3 regions of the Peribacillus sp. ACCC06369 genome follow, and region 1 is predicted to be linked to each of the others. Evidence: riboswitches for the same ligand, from Rfam matches in the RefSeq annotation. Region 1 holds a riboswitch; each other region holds the start of a gene.

What was found. A riboswitch is a leader RNA that binds a small molecule or an ion and turns the genes downstream of it on or off. The one in region 1 is predicted to bind cyclic di-AMP.
Region 2: linked by a shared signal. The riboswitch ahead of QUF78_RS23645 (TrkH family potassium uptake protein) and the one ahead of QUF78_RS02185 (cation:dicarboxylate symporter family transporter) in region 1 are both predicted to bind cyclic di-AMP.
Region 3: linked by a shared signal. The riboswitch ahead of QUF78_RS05550 (APC family permease) and the one ahead of QUF78_RS02185 (cation:dicarboxylate symporter family transporter) in region 1 are both predicted to bind cyclic di-AMP.

The regions. Positions count from the first base shown of each region.
Region 1 is NZ_JAUCEN010000002.1:272,998-281,019, forward strand. Features, by position in the region: gene QUF78_RS02165 (TetR/AcrR family transcriptional regulator) at 1-669, shown strand, start outside; gene QUF78_RS02170 (YegS/Rv2252/BmrU family lipid kinase) at 840-1,733, shown strand; gene QUF78_RS02175 (hypothetical protein) at 1,862-2,524, shown strand; gene QUF78_RS02180 (efflux RND transporter periplasmic adaptor subunit) at 2,540-3,802, shown strand; cyclic di-AMP (ydaO/yuaA leader) riboswitch at 4,004-4,154, shown strand; gene QUF78_RS02185 (cation:dicarboxylate symporter family transporter) at 4,326-5,585, shown strand; gene QUF78_RS02190 (class I SAM-dependent methyltransferase) at 5,646-6,389, opposite strand; gene QUF78_RS02195 (hypothetical protein) at 6,602-7,375, shown strand; gene QUF78_RS02200 (D-alanine--D-alanine ligase) at 7,744-8,022, shown strand, end outside.
Region 2 is NZ_JAUCEN010000002.1:4,663,169-4,671,190, forward strand. Features, by position in the region: gene QUF78_RS23615 (VanZ family protein) at 1-147, opposite strand, end outside; gene QUF78_RS23620 (ABC transporter permease) at 533-1,549, opposite strand; gene QUF78_RS23625 (ABC transporter ATP-binding protein) at 1,546-2,271, opposite strand; gene QUF78_RS23630 (TetR/AcrR family transcriptional regulator) at 2,391-2,990, shown strand; gene QUF78_RS23635 (MFS transporter) at 3,037-4,284, opposite strand; gene QUF78_RS23640 (hypothetical protein) at 4,682-4,873, opposite strand; cyclic di-AMP (ydaO/yuaA leader) riboswitch at 5,206-5,348, shown strand; gene QUF78_RS23645 (TrkH family potassium uptake protein) at 5,517-6,854, shown strand; gene QUF78_RS23650 (potassium channel family protein) at 6,878-7,534, shown strand; gene QUF78_RS23655 (STAS domain-containing protein) at 7,679-8,022, opposite strand, start outside.
Region 3 is NZ_JAUCEN010000002.1:969,326-977,347, reverse strand. Features, by position in the region: gene QUF78_RS05570 (bile acid:sodium symporter family protein) at 1-851, shown strand, start outside; gene QUF78_RS05565 (NADPH-dependent FMN reductase) at 968-1,513, shown strand; gene QUF78_RS05560 (glucose 1-dehydrogenase) at 1,642-2,427, opposite strand; gene QUF78_RS05555 (RhaT/GlcU family sugar-proton symporter) at 2,443-3,297, opposite strand; gene QUF78_RS05550 (APC family permease) at 3,820-5,646, opposite strand; cyclic di-AMP (ydaO/yuaA leader) riboswitch at 5,786-5,935, opposite strand; gene QUF78_RS05545 (GtrA family protein) at 6,359-6,814, opposite strand; gene QUF78_RS05540 (glycosyltransferase family 2 protein) at 6,774-7,796, opposite strand; gene QUF78_RS05535 (DUF6044 family protein) at 7,812-8,022, opposite strand, start outside.

The sequences.
Region 1 (8,022 bases):
CTGGATGCTTCATTATCAAGTAAAGATAAGTTTTTAAGGCAAATCACTGTTCATATTGAGCATGTGACGGGAAATACCAACTTAATCAAAATGATGATGCAGGAACAAATGATTCATATCAGCAAAGAACTAGATAGATTTTTACATTATATCCATGAAGAGGGCATGATTTGGTTCAAGCGTAAAATCATTGAGTTATACCCAGGACTTTCGGCTGACCTTCTGCCGGATTGCACAATAATGTTAGATTCACTTTTCAAAGGATATATCGGAATATTAATCAGGAAAAAAAATGCTTTCGAAGTGGAATTGTTACCTAACTTCATTTTGAATCGGATGGATTCGATTATCGCAAGCCTGCAGATCAAGGATGATCCATTATTGAAACAATTTCCTTTACACGAATGCTCACTGAGGGATTTGAGCCCAAAAGAGGAAATCCATTCAATCATAAGCAGGATGCTTGAAGTGGAAACACGTAAGGAAGAAGGAATGGAAACAAATAAATATACGGAAGCTCTAAAGGTGATCCAAGAAGAGTTTTCGAAAGTGAGGCCAAGTCCCATTATCTTGGAAAGTCTTTTGTTATTTTTGGAAAAAAATGAAAAAAGAAGTCACTTATGTTCAAAGCTTATCTTGACGATGAAGGAATATTTGACGAATATATGAAGGCTTTACTGAAAAGGGGCGTATAGCCTCTTTTTACTTTTGATATGACTTAGATTTCAAGCCATATGAATTTTTCCATTTGATAATGATTGAGTTTCAAAAGCGGGGGTTAGGGAAAAGTATAAGTAGCAGGAAGAAGATAATTCTTTCATTAATATGGGGGCTAGATCATGAGATGGAAAAAGGGAATGCTGATTTATAACAAAAATGCTGGAAATGGTAAACTCGAAAGGAATCTTGAGGCATGTCTTCCAGTTATAGCTCCTCATATTGATGAGTTCCTCATTCTACAAACGAAGGAAAAAGGCGATGCATCTCGTTTTTGCTCGGAATATGGTGAAGACATGGATGTAGTTTTCGTATTAGGAGGAGATGGAACTGTACATGAGTGTGTAAACGGCCTTTCGCCGCTGGAGAAGCGGCCATTACTTGGGATTTTACCTGGAGGGACTTGCAATGACTTCTCCAGAACATTGAATATTCCTCAAAATGTTCGTCAAGCTGCAGAAACAATAGTAAATGGCAAGGTTCGTTCAATTGATATCGGGCAGGCCAATAACGATTATTTTTCTAATTTTTGGGGAGTTGGACTTATTTCTGAAGCTTCAAGCAATATTGATGAGCAGGAAAAAAACAGATTCGGAAAGATAGGGTATTTATTAAGTGCGGTAAGGACGATTGGTGATAGTGCCCCCTTTCCCTATAAACTTGAATATGATGGGAATTTAATTGAAGGGAAAGCAATCATGATTTTGGTCTTGAATGGATGTTTTATCGGTACTAATTTATTGCCGTTTCCCATGGTTAGTCCAGACGATGGGCTCTTTGGCGTTGCCATCTTGGAGAACGCAAACCTTGGTGCATTTTTGGAAATAATAGCGATGAAACGTTCATGGACAGAAAATCTGAGCTCGGAAGCTGGAGTGACATATGTGCAGGCCAGTACCCTGACTATTGAATCCAAGAGGCCACTTGATGTGGATATGGATGGAGAGAACTATAGCCAAACACCTACTCGAATTAAAGTCCTTGACCATCATTTATCAGTATTAATTCCCAATTAGAGGAAGATTAATTATAGAGGGTAAGGATTATGTGTTTTTTTTGTTTCAATCATTCCTTATTTCTGCATTTGTTTCCAAAATAAGATAAAATATAGGGTGATATATCATTTTTTGCAGGAGGAACACATATGGTGTACCAGGTCAGATTGTTAAAGGGCATTTTAGAGCCTAATCGGAGTCGTTATCAGCTGCAAAATGCAGAGGCAGTCACACGACTTGGTTGGAAATTACTATTTTTATATCTTCTTAGTCTTTTAGTATTTGCTATTGAGGGGTATTTTGGCATTGGATCTGAATCATTTTCAAAAGAAATCACGAAGATGGGTGTTAATGAATATGAAGCAGGAAAGTTGCTGATATTGAGCGGCAATATAATAGCAGGCATAATCCACCCTTCCATATACATATTTTTATCAGCTCTATTCTTTTGGATCGTTACGGATATCCCGTACATAAAAATAGTCATCGTTCAAATGATCATTTTTGGTTTGCAATTGGTGGAAAAAATATTATTGATTCCTCTATTCGTATTAATGGATATAGGCAACGATGCCAATCCTTTTTCTTTAGGAATCATCAGTCAGTATTTTCTCAGAAGTGATTACTTTATTCACTTTTTCAGCGAAATCACCATTTTTCAATTTCTTATTATTGCCTTGCAATATTTTTATTTAAAGGAATTTTCAGAACGAAATAATTATTTGATCTTTTTAATGATTGTTCTATTCTATCTGGCCACTTGGTTTGTTAAAGCCTTTTTAGCATATATCCAAGTGGGCGTATTTGTATAAGGCGGGGTGAAAAGAATGAGCGGGAAATGGAAAATAGCAGCGGTCTCTATTGCGTCGACTGTTTTGATAACCGTTAACTTATACCTTATTGAAAAAAAGGAAAGCAAAGTGGAACGAACTGTTTTCGTGGAAAACTGGACAATGGTAAAAAAAGATACAATTACGGATACCATTCAAACGAATGGTGTAATTAAACCTTTGGAAGAGTATGATATCTATTTCGATACCAAGAAGAATGATTTTAAGAAATTCCTTGTAAAAGAAGGTGATGTGGTAACGGCTGGCTCCTCGTTGTTTGAGTATACGGCAACCGAACTTGATGCGCTTAAAGCGAATGTAGAATCGGAGAAAGCTGCCGCTGAGGGAGAAATTGTAGGGATTGACCAATACTTAGGGAAGTTGAGGTCTTATCAAGGGACATTGACCCGTGATCCCGATAAGGCGGTCATTGATGATTCAGTGGAAAGAAACTTGAATATCGATATAACAACAAGCTCTTCGGACCTTATTAAAAGTAATATTGAGCAAGAATTGTACAAGCAGGAACTCGAAAAAAACAGTTTGAATGAAAAAGTTAAAATGCTTGATGCTAAATTAAGGTCTATTGAGGAGCAGTCCAGCGCGATTGTGACGACGAGTGAGGCTGATGGTGTAGTTAAGAATATCAATGAAAACCTGAATAATCCCATTATATCCATTGTTTCGACAAATATGGCAATTGAAGGTGATTTCTCCGAAGAGGAGATGAAAAAGGCTGAAGTGGGCATGACTATAAAAGCAAGTTCTTCTGACTCAAAAAAGACTTTGAAAGGAAAGATTGGCCGTATCCATTCCTATCCGGCAGAAGAGCCGTCCATAAAAAAAGATAACAGATTTCCATTTCAGGCTTTAATCGAACCTGAAGGTGAAGAAACCGAACCTTTGTTGGTGGGATCCAAAGTCAATCTTACTGTAATAACCAATGAGAAAGCGGGTGTACCCTCCATTCCTATAGAGGCAGTCCATTACAAAAAACAGCCGCATGTCTACAAGTTGACTAAAAAAGGCTTTGTGGATAAACACTACATCACAAAAGGACTTAAAGCTGAAGGAAAGCAAGAACTCTTAAAGGGACCGTCCGTAGGTGACGTCATCCTATTAGAACCGAAAAGAGTAGTGAAGAACCATTCTTATTTTATTACTCCAATTCAATTTGAAAAAGTGAAAACTAATACTTATAAGAAATTCAGCTCTAGGGAAAAAGTAAGATATCTGTTACTTGGCATTTTGGAAAAATAATCGCTTCTTACATCAGGAGAGAGGATGTCAAATTAGTTGTTATTTCTATATCCATATAACTTATATGAATTAAAATTGGGCAATGGAATTATAGATACAATAGTCAATGATACAGAATATTCAGACATATTTTAAGATTTTTTCAAGAATGAATGCGAATAAATATTTACAGATTAACGTTTTTAGTATAATATTTTATTATAAGTTAACTCGCTTAATCTTATTCCAAGAACGGGGGACCCAATATTGTGGATTTTATTATCCGCTAGGGGTGAATTCAGAAATGAAAGGGCATTTGTGTTTCCAATTCCTAACCCGACAGCTAACCTCGTCAGCGTCTTTAAGGGAACATGTGTGAATATTCACGCCAATAAGAAATCGACACATGAAGTGTCTTTTTTTTCGGCGTAAAGACAGAGTTTTTCAAAAAAAGAAAAATTACTTTCTTTTATTAGTATCTTGTTTCCCTTACCGAGACAAAATGTTTTTGCATCAAAGACTTTATGGAAGGTGAGGAAAGTATATGAAGAAATTTAAATTAAGTTTAGCTAGCCAAATTTTCATTGGTTTAATTCTAGGAATTATCGTGGGTGCCATTTTTTATGGTAATGAGACGGCTCAAAACTTTTTACAGCCATTCGGTGACATTTTCCTACGAATGATTAAAATGATAGTTGTGCCAATCATTGTATCAAGCCTTATCGTTGCTGTTGCGGGTGTAGGTGATTTGAAAGCAGTAGGTAAACTAGGTGCTAAATCACTATCATACTTTGTTGTGGTAACTATGATTGCGATTGCTGTTGGTTTAATTTCCGCGAATATCATTCAGCCTGGTGCTGGTGTAAATATGAATAATCTGGAACAAACTGATATCTCCACTTATGTTGATACAGCAGAAACTAAGCAGCATGAGTCGTTTGTAGATACACTTGTTCACATTGTGCCATCCAATCCAGTTAAAGCTATGGTAGAAGGCGATATGCTAGCGATCATTTTCTTCTCCGTATTGTTTGGACTTAGTATTGCGGCTATCGGTGAAAAAGGTAAACCAGTATTCCGTTTCTTCCAAGGAACAGCTGAAGGAATGTTTTACCTAACAAATATGGTCATGAAATTCGCTCCAATCGGGGTATTTGCACTAATCGGTGTGACCATCTCCAAGTTCGGTCTGGAATCTTTAATTCCGTTAGGTAAGTTAGCGCTTTCTGTATACGGAACAATGATTTTCTTTGTAATTGTCATTCTGGGTCTTATTGCGAAATTTGTAGGATTCAATATCTTTACGTTGATTAAACTTCTAAAAGAAGAATTGATTCTTGCGTTCTCTACAGCAAGTTCAGAAGCTGTTCTTCCGAAAATCATGGAAAAAATGGAGAAAGCGGGATGTCCGAAACATATTGCTACATTTGTTATTCCGACTGGATACTCTTTTAACCTTGATGGTTCTACATTATACCAAGCGTTAGCAGCTATCTTCATCGCTCAAATGTACGGAATTGATTTAAGCGCGTATGAGCAAATTACGCTAATGCTAGTGTTAATGATCACGTCTAAGGGGATTGCTGGTGTACCAGGTGTATCTTTCGTAGTTCTTTTAGCGACATTAGGAACAGTTGGTATTCCTATTGAAGGTCTAGCATTTATTGCTGGTATCGACCGTATTCTTGATATGGGACGTACAGTAGTAAACGTTATTGGTAATTCACTTGCAGCAATCGTCATCTCTAAATGGGAAGGTCAATTCAACCCTCCTTCCGATAAAGAACTAGAACAAGTTTCTTAATACAAAAAATCCAGAGTGATATGCCACTCTGGATTTTTTTTGAATTTTAAAAAATGTACCTTATTTTTGAACGATCCAGAAGCGGCAATCAGAAGGGAAAGCGTTTACATCATCGCTTTCATGGAATAATTCACTTCTGTAAAAGGTCTCGATGACTGTAAACCCTGCTTCTTCAAGGCCATCAAGTACTTCAAGTTGTGTTGGGATATGGAGGTAAGTATCTTTTTGAGGTGTCTTTCCGAATGTGAAAATATCCCCAAACTCATAAAGCCTCTCATCTTGTTTACCTTCACACCAAATAATTTCCTCTTGTTCCCAGAAATTCATATAATATTCGTTTTTATCACGGTCGTGTGTTGTGAAAATGAAAATGCCTTCTGGTTTTAAAATACGATTGATTTCTTTTAAAGCTAATGTACGGTTTTTTCGCTGGGGAATTTTCATTAAACCATTAAAAGCGAAGATTGCTTTATCGAATGATGAATTGTTGAAAGGGAATTTCGTTGCATCTCCAAGGATAAAGGGTATATCCAGGTTATATTCGTACGATATTTTTTCGGCTTCATGAAGCGTGGCAGGTGTTATATCGAATCCCGTTATACTTTGAAATCCTTTTTTATACAGTGCAAATGTGGATCTTCCAGTTCCACAGCCAATATCAAGGATTGTATCATCCTGATATAAATATTTTTCGAATGCATATTTTTCTGATTGCCAAAGATCTAAATTTTTTGTTGCATCAGCATAAAGTGAAGCGGCCTCATGTAAAGAATTATTGATAAAACCTTTTTCAATTTTATCCATCGTCAATTCCTCCAAATTTTAATTTTTTCCATAATATAGATATTTGATATTGTCGAACTCGTTCCTTGACCTTATAGGTAATATAGAGACGGGTTTCACATTATATAGACGATGCTGATGATGATTAATATTCTGGGTTATATAACTTACGTGAAAACCCAAAAGTTTGATAAAATAACATTAATGATTGAGAGCTCGGAGGGGATCAGGTTATGAAGAGTGATAACAATGATATCTTATATATGCATATGCAGGCTTCTGAACGGTTTGTCCTTTTTAATGGACTCAATTTCCGCGAATTTGTTTATTCGTTGCCATATACCATGGATTCCATCTTATTATTGAAACATCAATTCGATGGTGGGGAATACAATTTGAATGTCCTGCTTGAGAGCGCTTCATCTGAGGATATTGCGAAGCTCGTTAAAGAAAATGTCCGGGCATATGGAGATTTCTGTTGGATTGATTTTGAAGAAGCTGAAGGGCTGGATGAATTGGATGGCAGGGAAATAGCGGAACTTTTATATTTAGGGCATGCTAAAACCCATCTGGAACCTCCATTTTTCCGTAAATTGAATAATCAATTTGTGTACCTTGCCCAGGATGATGGCTGGTTCAATAAAATTTATTTTCGTTCTCTTTCGACATATTATATGATGTTAGGAAGCTTGATTCCGTTAAAGCTGGAGCCATTAAAAGTGGAGAGGTCGTGGCTTGGAATCAGAAAGAAAAGAGAACTGACGGCCATCCCTCCAGAAATGATTTCTTCTTTGGCTCATATTCTGGCAGAGGGGCTCATTTTTTCCTTTCGGCATGTTAAGTACTCGAGAACGAAGATTGAGATACCAGCATGGGTCGTAGGGGATTATTTAAATATGGATGAGATGCATGATGACTTTTCGGATAGAAATATTAAGGAGCCGGATGTCTTTATTACGTTCAATCGAAAAGAAAAAGTATGGGAAAGCATTATAAAAAATATATAATTATCCTGATTATCCTAACTTCCAGATTCGTGGATTGGATTATTAAACTCCTGGAATATTTCAGGTTTAAGACTTACTATCTCATGCATAAAAGATTAGAGAGGACGACGCACTGAAGTGGGTTGGCCTATAATCATTGGAAAAGCATCAATGATGGAAGTTTCGCTTTACCCCGCATTAACAGGCTGTAAGGGAACGGATGGCAAATGTAATGAAAAAGAAATGTGGTGGGCCAACAGCCTGTAAATGCCCGATTGGCTCAACTAACCATCATTGGAAAAGCATCAATGATGGAAGTTTCGCTTTATCCGTTTTAGTGTAAAATGATACAATGAACATGGTTAAAAGAATATTGGAGGGTAATACTCATGAAAACTAAACTTGGTTTGCTTTATGGTGGAAAATCTGCGGAGCATGAAGTTTCTATGCAGACGGCTTTAGCAGTCATTAAAGCTCTCGATTTAGCAAAGTTTGATATATATCCGATTTACATAACAAAAGAGGGTTCATGGATTAATGGACCGAAGTTGACAGGACCAGCTGAGAGTGTGGAGGCTTTGACTTTTTCACCGGAAAAATCGAGCTCGCCTCTTGCCTTACAAGCGCATTCAACTGATGAAAATAGTGAATCAACAGGGTATGACGTA
Region 2 (8,022 bases), 4.4 Mb from region 1:
AAGCGAAACGAAAATGAGTATACAAAACCAGACAACCATGATCACCAAAGGATTCAAATATAATAGGAGCTGAAGGAAAAGAGGCAAACCGCATAAAAACAGTGCTTGCGACAGCAAAAGGGAAAGCATGACCGATTTTAGAGACATGTAACTCCCTCCCCTTCTATTTCTTTCCAAATTACTGCATATCATTATATCCTAGGACATCTTTAACACCCCGTCAACAAACTACTTCTAAGGGAAGCTTTTTAGAATGAATCAACGATGGGAAGGATAATTCGTCCTTAATCCCCGATAATTCGTCCTTTGTGTGGGATATTCCGTCCTACATCCGGATAATTCGACCGATGTGTGGGTTTATTCGACCTACATCCGGATAATTCGACTGTTGTGTGGAATAATTCGACCTTCAACCAAAATTCGATCTTCTTCCAGTAAGACAAAAAGCCGGTTCCTCACGATCCAGGAATCCGACTTTGTTTTACGTTATTCAGATGTAATCATCTTAGCAAGGATTGGTATTTAATCCTCATTATAAGGCACGGTATTTTTTTAAACTGATGATATTGATGGTTATAAAAACGACGGAAAATGCCAGGAGAATGAGTAAATCCAGTAAAATATCATTAAATGTGAAACCTTTGTACATAATGCCGTTCATGGCATCCGACGCGTAATAAAGCGGCATGACCTTGCCTATTTTTTGCAGCCAGTCTGCCATGCCATCTAATGGGAAAATCCCTGTAAAGAAGACTTGCGGCACGATGACCAGCGGAATGAATTGTACCATTTGGAATTCAGATGTTGCGAAACTCGATAGTAAAGTACCAAGCGATAATGCAACGAGCGCGACGAGTATATTCGTCAATAAAACGAGCCATATTGAGCCAACAAGCACGATATCCAGCACATTTACAGCATATAGGACGACTATTATCGTTTGAATAAGAGCAAATAAGCCATATCCGATCACATAACCCGCTACGATTTCGTATCGTTTAATCGGTGTCGCAAGCAGCCGTTCCAACGTACCACTTGTTCGCTCCTTCAAAAGCGCAATACCCGCTATTAAAAATACGAAGAAGAAAACGAAAAAGCTAACGAGCATCGGACTGAAAGTATCAAAACCCTTTGTGTTTGCATCCCCGTAAACAAATTGCTCCTCAATGGAAGGAGTATTTTTCTGTTTCCCTTGCAACGCCTGCATCATTTCCATTTGAACGGCCTTTGCTCGAGCCGGTTCGTCGTTTAACAGCGTCAGTTTTATCTGGCCATTTTCAACATGCAACCAGCCATCCGTAGTATTTTCAATCATTCTTTCCTTAGAAAACTTCTCAGCAGCCGTTACTTGAAAATCCGCTTGTTTCAATGCTTTAACCAGAGTTTCATCACTACCTGTAACAACGATTTCCAAATCACTCGCTTCTGTATCGAAAATAAAATACATGAGCGTTAAAATGAGCAATGGAGCAAGGAAAAATAAAGCGAGTGTCCTTCGATCCCGGCGCATCTGCTGTATAATTCGAGTAACAAGAGAGGCAATTCTCATGATAGTCCACCTCCAATCCTCAAAAAAACATCATCAAGCGTTTCCACTGCATATTGTGTTTTTAAAGCTGCCGGTGTTCCTGATGCGATTATTTCACCTTCACGGAGCATCGCCAGTTTATCGCATCGTTCCGCCTCATCCATCACATGAGTCGTGATGATGATCGTCTTATGATCTTCATTTCTTAAACGTTCAAGTTCCTGCCAAATGGATTGTTTCAGCAAAGGGTCTATCCCTACGGTCGGTTCATCCAAAATGAGGATCTCCGGGTTTTGGATGAGTGCTACCGCCAGTGACAGACGCCGTTTCATCCCACCGGAATAATACGCTACCCGAACGTTCAAATCATTCGTCAATTGTACGATTTCAGCTGCATATCGAATGCGTTCCCTTCGCTCCTTTTTCGATAAACGGTAAAGCTTCGCAAAAAATGCGAGATTTTCAGCTCCCGTCAGTTCTGTATATAAAGCATCGGACTGTGCCATATAGCCGACATCCATTAACAGTGCTTCATTTGGCACTTCATGATCAAGAACCGTGACTTTACCCGCATCGGGCTTAATCAATCCGACAATCATTTTAATCAAGGTCGTCTTTCCGCATCCGGATGGACCTAGCAAGCCGAAAATCCCATTTTTTTCTATATTCAGGTTCAATGGCTGAATGACCTTTTTTTGGTGAAAATCTTTAGCAATTCCTTCAATGGAAATAGCATTTTTCATTGTACACACATCCTTCCTCTTTAATTGACACGGTGTTGAGTGTATCATCATTCTAAGGTAGCATTTGGTCTAATACAATCAACATATTTGGAAAAAATGTTAAGTGAAGGAGACATTTCATGGGATCGATTCATGAGGATATGGTACATAAAACGAAACTGCAGATACAACATCATTTTATTGCACTCGTAGAGGCAGAGGGGTTCTCACATGTAACAGTGAAGAAAATTGCGGAACGCGCTAACATTAATCGGGGCACATTTTATTTGCATTATACGGATAAATATGAATTGATGGATCACTTACAGCAGGAATTGTTAAATGAACTTCAAACACGGATTACTGCCATTCTGCCGAAAGAGGCTTTTTTGGCTCTTCATCATCAACAACTTTACCCGCCCTTCGTAGCAATTTTTCAATTCATTAGTGAACATGCACATGCATTAAGGGCCATTCTTGGTGATCAGGGCGATCCTTCTTTTGCAAAAAAAATAAAGCGTGTATTCGGTGAAGTGCTGTTGGAGCGACTAATCAGCCAGCATCCAGCAGCAAAAGATGAGGCGTTTCGTAAGTATATGCATGCCTTCATGACATCAGCGATTTTAGGCGTGATACAGGAGTGGCTGGAGAATTGCGACGGCCAAACGGTGGAAGAAATGGCGAAAATTCATTTTCAAATCTTGAACTTCATCAGCCAAGTGCGGACATTCGTTCAATGAAGTTTTTATAAGAGGCATGTTCCATTTACATGCCTTTTATAAAAAGTTACATTTTTTCCCCGGCATTCCCAATGGAATAATACCTGCTCTTCGAGGCCTTCATACTAAGTATGGACAGTAAAATTGATACGGCGAACATGATCATGGTACCTGAAATGACCACCAACCTAATCGAAATGAAATGAGCTGAGACACCAACAATCGCTGTAGTCATGATGATCAGTAAAGCTTCCAACAAGCCAAAAATACTTCGAACCCTCCCCATAATCTCCACTGGAATATTATTTTGATAAAATGTTTGAAATCCTGTGTTGGCAAAAGCCAGTGAAAAGGCAATGATGAAAAATCCGATGGCGGCCATCGAAAAGGAATTTGAAAGGGCATAGATCACATAACCTATCGATACAAATAAAGATCCAAGTCCAATTAGGTACGATATTGGTATTTTATTGATGAATACCGCATTGACTATTGCACCCGCAATGATGCCTGCCCCGGCGATGCTTACAAGGAATCCGTAATCGCTGTCCGACAAAAGGAGCACGGCCTTGGCAAACACCGCTTCTTGGGAATCCATGGCCGTTTCCATTACTACCATACAGCTGAATAAGAAATAAATGAGCATGATATAGGAAAATTTCCGGCTGAAGTCCATGACGATGCCCCAATCCTTTTTCATGATGGTCCAAGACAGGTAATGACTGGATTGTTCAAGGGAACGTCCCTTTTCAAGATCGGGCATGAATAGAGTGATGATGCCGGATAATAATAAGGCAGCCGCGTTAATGTAAATGGCTAAAACGGGTGTACCGATCAAGAAAAGGAGACCCGCTATCGCAGGTCCAATCAAAAAAGCCCCAGAATCCATTAAGCTTCGTAACGAGTTAAATCGTTTCCTCTGTTCAATGGGTATTAATTTTGTTATATAAGATCTTGATGTCGTTCCGAACATGGCCCCTGCCATATTGATCACGAAGACAAGGGAATAGATGACCCAAATAGAAGAAGTCAATGGCAGCAAGGCTATGAATACCGCTCGAAATAGGTCAAGTGCCACCATTAGATTCCGCTTATTTATCCGGTCAATCACGCTGCCTGCCCAAACATTCGTAAATATGGCAGCCATCGGTTTAACGATATAAAGTCCAGCTACCGCTAAAGCTGAATCAGTCATATCCAGCACGATTAAATTAAGTGCAATAAAATAAACCCATGCACCAAAGTTGGAAATCCCGATCCCGCACAATAGGATGGAAGGATATTTCCAAGCTACTAATGAATTTTTTAATGTCAACGCTTCTCCTCCTTAGAAAAAGAAATATAAACAATAAAAAAATCCCATCCCCAGGAAAGGCTTCTCTGGGACGAGATCAATAGTGCGGTGTTACTACGCACCATAACGGAAGTTCCCGTCACAGCATCCCCTTCCCATACTGGAGAATTGCTTCAATTTATGCTTACTCCTTCCAGTTGACGGTGCTCTCTGAAATGTGGTCATTCCATTTGCTTTCTCTTCATTACATCCAGATTCATCATTTTTCTAAATTTTAACATTATTGTATTAATAGTGTAAACGTCATAATTTTCAACGCAAAAAAACTCATTCAAAAATAAATGAGTTAGCAAAACAAGTTATGGATTTTTCGCTCTAGTTCCCGGATAGTACACAGGATGACATAATTTCAGTTGATTTACCTTAGAGAAAACAATTTTAACAACGGATTCTTTTTCTTATCCGTTATCCTTAACTCATTCATTATGATTTGATCCTCATGATCGGCTATCCATTTCCTAAGTGCATCTTTATCCTGGCATTGTGTTAAATATGTCTGTCCACCCTTGCCTGTAGCGTTAATAACATATCTATTGAACGTCTTCTCCATAATTGCCCGCCTTTTTTATAAAATGTTTGAAACCTTTAAATAAGAATGCCATACTTTTTTTTTTATGATTTTCAAAAGAAAAATAATTTATTTATATTAGAAAATAGATTTGCAATGACATGTTCTGCTTGAAAGTATTGAATAAAGTACATCGATGTTGGTCATCATAATCGCCTTAATCGAACCTATCATAATGTGCTAACTAATATTTGTCAATACGTTTTTAAAATGTAAATAAAACGTAAATTTTCAGTCTTGTTAAAGAAATATTTTTTTACACTTTAGGGGTTTACAACTGCTAAATGATGGGAGTAGAATACGTTTATCAATTTAATGCATTTCGGCCAAAACTCAAGGGAATTGAGTACGGAGGACCCAATCATTTGGGGTTAATTCTGCCTTGCAGAAGGGATGAGATCAGCTCTTTCGCCATCCTACCCGTCAGCTAACTTCGTCGGCTAAAGCGAAGGAGGTCATAAGACCGCCTATTTCGGGAGCTTTTTTTGCACTCTTTTTGTGACAAAAAAGCCTTTCGATGTTTTCGCAGGTCTTTTTATTATGCTTTGAAAAAGATTTATAAAGAGGATTGATGGTTAAGATTTCATAAGTTTTACACAATATTTTTATAGGTAGGGATGATCATTTGATAAAAGCAAAAAATTTATTGGATCCGCCAAAAATCCTTGTACTCGGCTTTGCCATCCTGATACTTATTGGGGCCTATTTGCTGACCCTGCCGATTTCGACTGAAAATGGGAATGGCCTTTCTTTTCTGGATGCTTTATTCACCTCAACCTCCGCTACATGTGTAACAGGGCTTGTGGTGGTGGATACGGGAACGACTTTCACCACCTTTGGTGAGTTGGTCATCTTAACACTGATTCAGATAGGCGGCCTAGGGTTCATGACATTTGCCACGTTTTTCTTTTTCTTATTAGGCAAAAAGATTTCTTTAAAAGGCAGGTTACTCTTGCAGGAGTCCTTAAATAATCTATCCATGGCAGGTGTAGTCAAGTTAGTAAAACGGCTTTTAATTTTCACGGCCATCATTGAAGGCGTGGGTGCCCTTATCTTATCAATCCGCTTTTCTTTTGACATGCCAGTCGGCAAGGCGATCTATTACGGGGTTTTTCATTCCATATCGAATTTCAATAACGCCGGCTTTGATTTAATGGGGGAATTCAGGAGTTTGACCCCTTATGTATCGGACCCATTCGTAACCCTTACCGTCGCCTTCCTCATCACGTTTGGCGGAATAGGTTTTATCGTAATGAATGAACTATACGAATATCGTGAAACCCATCGTTTATCCGTACATACCAAGGTTGTTCTGATGACTAGCTTGACCCTTACAATCGTCGGCGCAATTTTAATCTTTTTATTCGAGTTCGGTAATGCCAAAACATTGCAGCCTTTATCTTTCATGGGTAAAGCGTTATCGTCTTTATTTCAATCGGTTTCACCAAGGACAGCAGGCTCCAATACGTTGAATATCCCTGATTTAACTCAACCTACATTACTGCTCATCATTTTCTTGATGTTCGTTGGGGCATCACCCGGATCGACTGGCGGCGGGATTAAAACAACAACATTTGCGACGCTTCTTGGAACGGTTTGGTCACAGATTAAAGGAAAGGGTGATGTGGTATTATTCCGTCACCGCATTTTGAATGAAACCATCTTTAAATCATTATCCGTTACATTCATCGGGGGCTTCCTCGTTTCAATCATTTCCATTCTGCTGACCATCACAGAAAGCGGAAGTGATTTCTTGATGATTTTATTTGAAGCCACTTCAGCATTCGCCACAGTGGGGCTTTCAATGGGTTTGACCCCCGAATTATCACCTGTTGGCCGATTGCTCATCATTTTCACGATGTTTGCAGGCCGGGTGGGTCCTTTGACTTTGGCCTTTGCCATCGCAATGAGGCGTAAGCCAGATCCCTTCCGTCATCCAAAAGGGAAAATCATGATTGGTTAACCAAAACTGAAGGAGTGTAAATGATGGGAAAACGACAATATGCCGTGATCGGTTTAGGCAGATTCGGAAGTAGTGTGGCAGATAGATTATATACCGCTGGCCAAGAGGTATTGGGTATTGATATCAGCGAGGAAAGAGTCGAGAATGCGGAACTGAGCGTTACCCATGCAGTCATGGCGGATACCACTGAAGAAGAGACATTGAAATCCATCGGAATCCGTAATTTTGATTGTGTCATCGTAGCCATCGGAAATGATATGCAATCAAGCATTTTGACTACCTTGCTTTTAAAAGAGCTTGGGGTCAAAAAGGTCATTGCCAAAGCACTTAATAAAAATCACGGTCAGGTGCTCACTAAAGTTGGTGCCGACTGGGTCATCTATCCTGAGAGGGATATGGGGGAACGGGTCGCGAATCAGCTCCTGTTCCCTAACATGCTGAACTATATCGAGCTGTCTAAAGAATACAATATCGAGGAAATCATCCTCCCCATGAGCATGAAGGGAAAAAGCCTCAGGGAACTTGATTTACGCGCAAAATATAATATCAGCGTCATTGCCATCGTGAGTAACGGAGAAATTATCATAGCACCGTCACCAGATCAGGATATCCATGAAAAAGATATGCTTTTGGTCGTTGGCAATAAAGAAGACCTAGCCGTCTTTGCAAATATTGAATAATCCGGTAGGTGGCCGGCTTTTGCCTTATGGAGCCCGCCACCTATTTTGAATGTAGCATCACCTATACATGCGAGAAGACCGCCATATGGAGGTCTTCTCGCTGAAATTTATAACGAGCATACCCTTGCCATGTATATGTATGTATTATTTTATCGTACTGATCGCTTGGGCAAGAGTAGACTTTATCGTCACTTTATCAAAAGGCAGTTGAAGCTTAACGGCAGTCATGGCTATTTCCGGCCGAAGTCCTGAAAGGGTTGTATGAATTCCGATCAAATGTAAGGATTCAATCAATTGTGACAGTTGGTGGGCGGATGCACTATCTATTGCATGAACGCCCGATAGGTCAATGAAAAGCCTGGTGACATTTTTTTCAGCGCACTTTTGTAAGGTGTTTTCAAGCAAGGACATGCCCCTCGTCGTGTCAATATCGCCTATCAGGGGAAGCAACGCGGTATTATCTTTAAGGGAAATGATGGGCGTGCTCA
Region 3 (8,022 bases), 700 kb from region 1:
CATGGATATTTGCCTTCATTACATTTTCCGGAAGTTTAGGCTCCAACTTTAAATCTCTGCAACGGGCAGTCACCCACCCTTTACCTGTATTCATCGTATTGATCATCCTCCACATACTTATGCCTATTTGGGCCTTTTGTCTCGGCCATTTAGTGTTTCATGGTGATGCTTTCACGATTACCGGCTTAGTGCTGGCTGTAGTTATTCCAACCGGTGTCACTAGTATGATTTGGGTATCGATGTATAAAGGGAATGCCGCACTTGCCCTAACCATCATCTTAATCGACACCCTTCTCTCACCATTCATCGTTCCTTACAGTTTTTCCCTTTTTGGAGGCGGTTCAATCGAAATGGATTCGGGGTCGATGGTGAAAGGATTGATCGGGATGGTCGTTCTTCCGTCCCTTCTTGCCATGTTCTTGAATCAGATTACAAAAGGGAAGATACCATATATACTATCCCCCCGCTTAGCTCCATTTTCCAAGATAAGCGTTGGAATCGTAGTCATATTGAACAGTTCAAAAATTGCGCCCTATTTAACCCATTTCGACAAGAAATTAATGATCATGTCCTTCTTGGTTTTGTTCATCGCTGCTTCAGGCTATGCCCTTTCTTGGATGGTCGGTGCATGTTTAAAATGGGAAAAGGGGGACATCATCACCTTGACATTTACAGGCGGTATGCGAAATATCAGTGCAGGAGCTGTTCTTGCAACCACCTATTTTCCTGCTGCCGTCGCGGTACCCGTTGTACTTGGCATGCTGTTTCAACAAATGCTTGCTTCCTTTTTTGGCTATGTAATGGAGAAGCATTACCATCACGTTGTGAATGAGGGGCGATCCGCCGAATGATTATTTCCTAAGCATCCTTTTTCCCTTTCATTTACATTCCAATTATAATAAGTAAGTGGAACATATTTACATGATTATCCATTATCCATTACAAATTATAATTGGAGGTATTGAAGATGAAAGTTGTTGCAATAGTGGGAAGTATCCGTAAAGAATCTTACAACCTTAAGCTTGCCAAATATATTCAAACTAGATATCAAGATCGGTTTGAACTCGAAATCTTAAACATTCGGGATTTACCTTTTTATGATCAAGATATTGAAAATGATCCTCCATTAGTTGTAAAAGAATTTAAAAGCAAAGTGGCCGAAGCAGATGCAGTCTTGTGGGTAACACCAGAATACAATGGTACGATTCCAGGTGTATTGGGCAATGCAATCGATTGGTTATCACGTGTCGATAAAGTCTTGATTGGCAGACCTTCATGGATCATGGGTGCATCAATGGGGCAATTAGGTACGGTTAAAGCTCAATTGCATTTGCGTGACATCTTATTCGCATTAGGCATCTCCTCCCCACTCCTTCCCGGGAATGAAGTATATGTTGGAGCCGTTCATGACAAAATCGATAACGAAGGCAGTCTTACACATGAGTCGACTGTCCAGTTTATAGATACTGTCGTCGATAACTTCATTAGCTGGTATAATCATCATACTCGTTAATGCTTTTTAACAAGAATCCCAGCAGGGTCCAATCCTGCTGGGATTCTTGTTGCATCATTTCATAAATGAGGGAATCAACTAGCAGTGTTCCTGCTAGATGTAATCCTGCTTTTTCCAAGCAGATACTTTCATCCTCTTCCCGCTTGGAATGAAGGGTATTTTGTCATACCGCCGTCAGCGAAGAGAGTGATGCCCGTTACATAACTGGATTCTGAAGATGCAAGCCATACAGCAACCGCGGCAATTTCCTCAGGCTTTCCGATATAACCCATCGGAATCATGCTTTCCAGATCCTTTTTCTTTTCGGGATCTTCAAGCTTGTCGGCATTTATTGGCGTGGCGATAGCTCCAGGACCAATGCTATTCACACGGATCCCTTTTGGTGCATATTCAAGAGCCAAGGTTTCCGTAAGCAACTTCACACCACCCTTGCTTGCCGCGTAGTGAACGAATAAAGGCCAGGGAATCATCTCATGTACACTGGACATGTTTATCACATTCCCTTTAATATCGTTCTCTACAAAATACTTGATGGCTTCACGGCAGCCTAAGAAATTACCGGTTAAGTTTGTATCGATTACCCTATTCCAGTCGCTTAACGGCATCTCGTGAGATGGAACAGGGTTTTCTATACCTGCATTATTGATGAATATATCGAGTTTCCCGAACTTCTTTATCGCTGATTGAACCAGGTTAATCACATCTTCTTCAACGGTGACATCGCCTTTCACTGCGATAACTTCCCCGCCATTGGTTTTGATCTCTTCCAATACACTATCCGCTTCCTCTGATTTTGTGCGATAGTTAACGACTACCTTTGCCTTTTCCTGAGCAAAGCGAATGGCCATCGCTTTTCCTAAACCAGTGGATGAACCGGTTATAACAACGACCTTACCCTCTAAATCTGTATACATTTAATCACCCTCCAATTAACTTTTTGCCAATCCAAGCATAATCCCAGCTATGATAATCAAGATAATTCCAATGCCGATTCCAATTAGTTGGCGCTTCGTTTTCTTTTCACGTAAAATGATGATCCCGCCGATAGTTGATATGACAATGCCCATTTGAGAAAGGGAAAAACTCGTAGCCACTCCAACACGGGGCTGGGATATGAATAGAAACATGTTCCCTGCTGCCCATATCAGTCCCGGAATGATATTGCGAATCGTATACTTGTTAAACGGCTTATGTTTAAAGGTCAATAATAGACCGCCTATCACCATCCCGATCGCTTGAGGGAACAACGCTGACCAGCCATCAACATCAAAAAGACGGGCCACGACCACATAGACCAAATAACCGAATGTCGAGATGAGGAGAATAACAATTCCTTTCTTCAAGTTTCCCGATTTGCCTTCTTTTGATTCTTTATCTTCCAAGGAGGTCAAAACAATTCCTATAATAATGAAAACCAATGCCAAAACGCCTAAAATGACCGCTTTCATTGTAGACCATTCGTGAAAAACAATGACCCCAAATAAAGTGGTTGAAATGAGCTGCAATCCAGTTGATATCGGCATCGTTTTGGAAACACCCATTAAATCGATGCTCTTAAGCTGATTAGCTTGTCCCACGGCCCAAAACAATCCAGAAACGACCCCGACACCAAATACCAATAGGGATAACTTAATATCGGCAAAAATATAAACACCAATTGAGAAAATCAAGGCGCCAATCGTTGTACCTAATGTTTGACTGTAAGGTCCTCCCCCCAGTTTCACATTAAATAGAACGATGCTTCCCCAGAATAATGCCGGCAAGAGAGCTAATAATATATCCATCTTCATCCCCCATATATGTAAGTTCCAATCTATAGCGAAAATTTCATTAAGTCTTCTTTTTAATATGTTCGCATTATTTGAATTGAACCTTGGTAATTTTATGAAGTGTTCAAAAACCACCCTTCCGTTCCAATGTCCAACTTACAGAACACTTGACTCTCTGTAAGTTTCTAGGGTGAAAATAAAAAGAAGCAAACCCTATCAAGGTTTGCTCAGCTTGTCGACAAAAGGGAGTTCGGAATGGTCTCATCCCTAACTATGATTTAATAAAATGGTCTTTACTGTTTTATGAAACCCCCAATAGATTGAAGAAATTTGCGACACTCCTTCCGAATAACTGGCTAGACGAGCACCAGAAACGCTTGCGGCGAGGTGGCTTGGCATACAGTCGGCGGGATAGGGAGCGGATTTCTGAAAACAACTGGAACGTTTTTTAAAGTAAAAAACTGTAGGTAAATTCGCTTTCTTCGAATTTACCTACAGTCTGAGCAAACCTGATCAAGGTCTGCTTCTATTCTTAAATTACTTCTTCAAATGATATGGCACTGTCGTAATAACTACATTTCTTCTATAAAGTAAGTAGGCACGGATCAGTAAACTTGATTGGTTATGAAGAATATTGTGCCATCCCTTCTTCGGAATGAATTGCGGGATGATCACTGTAACTTTATAGTTAGATTCACTCGCCTTATGTTCAACTGTATCCACAAACTTAGTTAATGGCTGAATGATGCTTCTGTAATAAGAGTTCAGTGTGACGAGTCTAACATCAGGCTGCCACTTTTTCCATTTTTCTTCGAATTTCTTTTCATCTTCTCTTTCAAAAGCAACATAAACGGCAATGATCTGATTTGCTGAAAGAGATTTAGCATAATTTAAGGAATTCTCAACCACATGAGTTATACCCGCCACAGGGACAAGAATGATATTCCCTTCTATTGGTAAGATGGGCTCACAAGTTGTAATCCTCAGTTGGTCACCAACTGCTTCATAATGCTTTCTTATTCGATGAAAAATTAAAATGATGATTGGTAAAAAAATCAAAACAGACCATACCTGCGTAAATTTGGTTAAAAAGAATATCATCGTGACGACCAGGCTAATAATGGCACCAATTGAATTAATGGTTAATTTAACCACCCAGCCTTTTGGCTTTTCGCGGAGCCATTTAACGATCATTCCGGTCTGGGACAGCGTAAATGGTATAAATACCCCTACAGCATAAAGGGGAATTAGATTTTCTGTATGTCCTTTAAATGCGACTATTAAGATGATGGACGCAAGCCCCAGTATGATAATTCCATTGGAATATCCTAATCGGTCCCCTCTAATCGTAAACGCCCTTGGTATGAATTTATCCTTTGCAAGATTTACCGCAAGCAGCGGGAATGCCGAATAGCCAGTATTTGCGGCCAGTATCAAGATCAATGCAGTCGTACCTTGAATGAAGAAATACATGAAATTCCGTCCAAAGATTTCTTCAGCAATCTGCGAGACGACCGTGACCTCTGCGCTGGGAACAATGCTTAAATAATAGGCTAAGAATACGACTCCCGAAAATAATACAGCTAGTAAGGACCCCATAGCTATTAAAGTTTTTGCAGCATTATTCGGGGCTGGATCTTTAAAGTTCGGAATCGCATTGGAAATCGCTTCGACTCCTGTCAATGCGGAGCTGCCTGATGCAAATGCTCTTAGCAGTATAAATAAACTGATGCCCGCTACAGGGGTCCCGATTGGCGCGTGCAATTCCGGTGAAACTCCTCCTGTCAAGATCTTGTAAATTCCTACACCAATCAAGATGAACAATGCTAAAACGAATAGGTACACCGGATAGGCCAAAACAGAGGCCGACTCCGTAACCCCCCTAAGATTTAGGATGGTAAGTAGAATGACGAAAATGATGGCTATGCCGACATTATATGAATGCAGGCCTGGAAAAGCGGACGTGATGGCATCCGTTCCTGCAGAAACACTTACAGCGACAGTTAATATATAATCGACCAATAAGGATCCTCCAGCTATCAACCCTGGATTGATGCCTAAATTGTTTTTTGAAACCACATAGGCTCCCCCGCCATGGGGATAGGCAAAAATGATTTGTCTATAGGACAAGATCAAGGCCGTTAACAGGATCAATACCCCGATTGCTATCGGGATTGAATACCAGAATGCCGCGGCACCGACCGTGATGAGAACGATCAATATTTGTTCCGGTCCATAAGCAACCGAAGACAATGCATCAGAAGATAGGATGGCCAAAGCCTTAGTTTTGTTTAGCTTTTGCTCGCCAAGTGCATTTGATTTTAAAGGTCTCCCTATCAAGAACCTCTTTATAGAAGATAACATCAAGTATTCACCACCATATTTTAGTTATAAATTTATGTTCCCCCAGTTATTGCAAAAAACAAGACGAAATAGAAAAATGCCTACAAGTCATAGATAAATAGACCTGTAGACATCAATTTTTTTGTCTGACAAGCTCCACCTTCCTTCTCATATAACGCTTACGAGGTTAGCTGTCGGATTCGGACCTAAGAGTAGCCCTACCTTTACCTTGAAAGGATTCACCCCTTGGATTGAAAAACAATCCCTATAACGGGTCCCCCGTACCATTAGGTTTAAGCGATTTAGAAATATGAAACTGTTGATTATCATACTCCCGTGAAATGGAAAAGTAAATGAAAATTTTACACGGAAAAAGAATAATTTATTGTTAGTGAGGTTTTGTTCATGACGTATACTACATAAGTCATCAAAACAAATGATTGAAGGAAGGAAAGAGGTGAATGACATGTCTAAAAAAGAAGAAAAAAAACAAATAATATCTGATGATAATTTTCAAGTCAAAGCATTAACGGATCAATGAACAATATGGCTGTCCACAAAAATGAAAAATCATCAGCCACCACGGAGACAGCGAAGAACGAAACTGAATACCTATCTAATCAATCAACTAATTCTCCTTTCCCATTAAACAGATCTGCCCCCGCTTGGATAGTCAACTTTAATTTCATCCAATCAGAGGGCATTATTCATTATTCCCAATGATCCACTCTAATTAGTTCCTTCCTTCTTGAATTGGTCTCAAATTACTTTTCTTAAAGACAAAGTATTTCTGGCCAATATAGTTAAGTACTGTATAAAAGATTGTTCCAATGAGTACAGCCACATTTTGCTGTATGGATAAATGAACGAATCCTTCCATCGATTCTGCAATGGCCTGTCCTAAAGAATAAGCGGCGGAATAACAAATCAGGATGACGCAAAAGAAACGGGCAACTCCTCTCCGCAAGTCTATATCGCTTTTAAAGGTAAATGTCCTGTTCAACAGAAAACTCGTTACAGCTCCCGTACCATTACCGAAAAAGGTGGAGATCCAGTAAGATAAATCAAGAACATTCATGAGAAAAAGCATGATGGAAAGTCCAACCGCTGTATTGACTATTCCAACCAATAAAAAGCGGATAAAGGAATTAGTGTGTTTTAGATAGTTTTTCAATACTGTTCCGTTCATTGTCTAGTTGCTCCCGTTTTGTTAAATCGAGCGGATTAAATAGATCCAGATCAACAATATATTTAGGCCGGCGTTTGGATTCATTATATATTTTACCGATATATTCCCCAATCAAGCCGACAGCAATCAACTGCAGTCCACCGATCAACCATATGGAGGTAATTAATGAGGTCCAGCCCGTTTCGGTCTGTCCATAAAACTTTAACCATAAAAAGTATGACCCAAAGAGTAAGCTAATGAAAAAGGAAAGACATCCTAGCCATAATACAAGCCGGATCGGCGTAACTGAAAAAGAAGTAATGCCATCAAGCGCAAAGGCAACCATCTTCTTTAATGGATACTTCGTTTCCCCAGCCAATCTTTCTTTTCTGTCATAATAAACAGAGTCCGTCTTGAACCCAATGAGCGGGACGATTCCCCGTAAAAAAAGATTCGTTTCTTCAAACTGTTCCAGCTCCACGATCGCCCTTTTGCTCATTAGCCGGAAATCGGCATGATTATAGATAAGGTTAACCCCCATCTTGTTCATCAATTTATAAAAACCAGTTGCAGATGTTCGTTTAAAAAATGAATCAAGGTCCCTTTTCTGGCGGACACCATATACAATTTCACAACCTTCATTGAATTTCCGAATGAATTCAGGGATGACTTGAATATCATCCTGCAAATCTGCATCAATGGAAATCACACAATCCGAGGCTTCATTGGCTGTAAACATTCCTGCCAGAAGTGCATTTTGATGACCTGCATTCCGGGAAAGCTTTAGCCCACGAACAAATTCATTGTTAATCGTTTCTTTATAAATGATCTTCCATGTTTGATCTTTGCTTCCATCATCAACCAATAGAATTTTACTTTTATCGGATACAACGTTTTCTTCGACTAAACCCCTCACCAATCCACAAAGTTGGGAAATGGTATCCTGCAAAACGCTTTCTTCGTTATAACAAGGTACAACAATCGTTACTATCGGTGAATTCACAATATTCCCCCCTTTTCACGTGACTCTGTATAAATAAATTTTCCAGATACTTCCTTTCTTTATGAAAATCCTTTCTAGTACCAACCCGTTTTCCTTCGCATTGTTGATTGGTATAGCAGAAAATATATACTTGCCACCTAACCCTTTATACGCATCGACATTAAGTTCCAAATTTTCTAGCTCTTTCTTCGAGCCTTTCTTGAACATATAATGCTTCCCAAGCTCA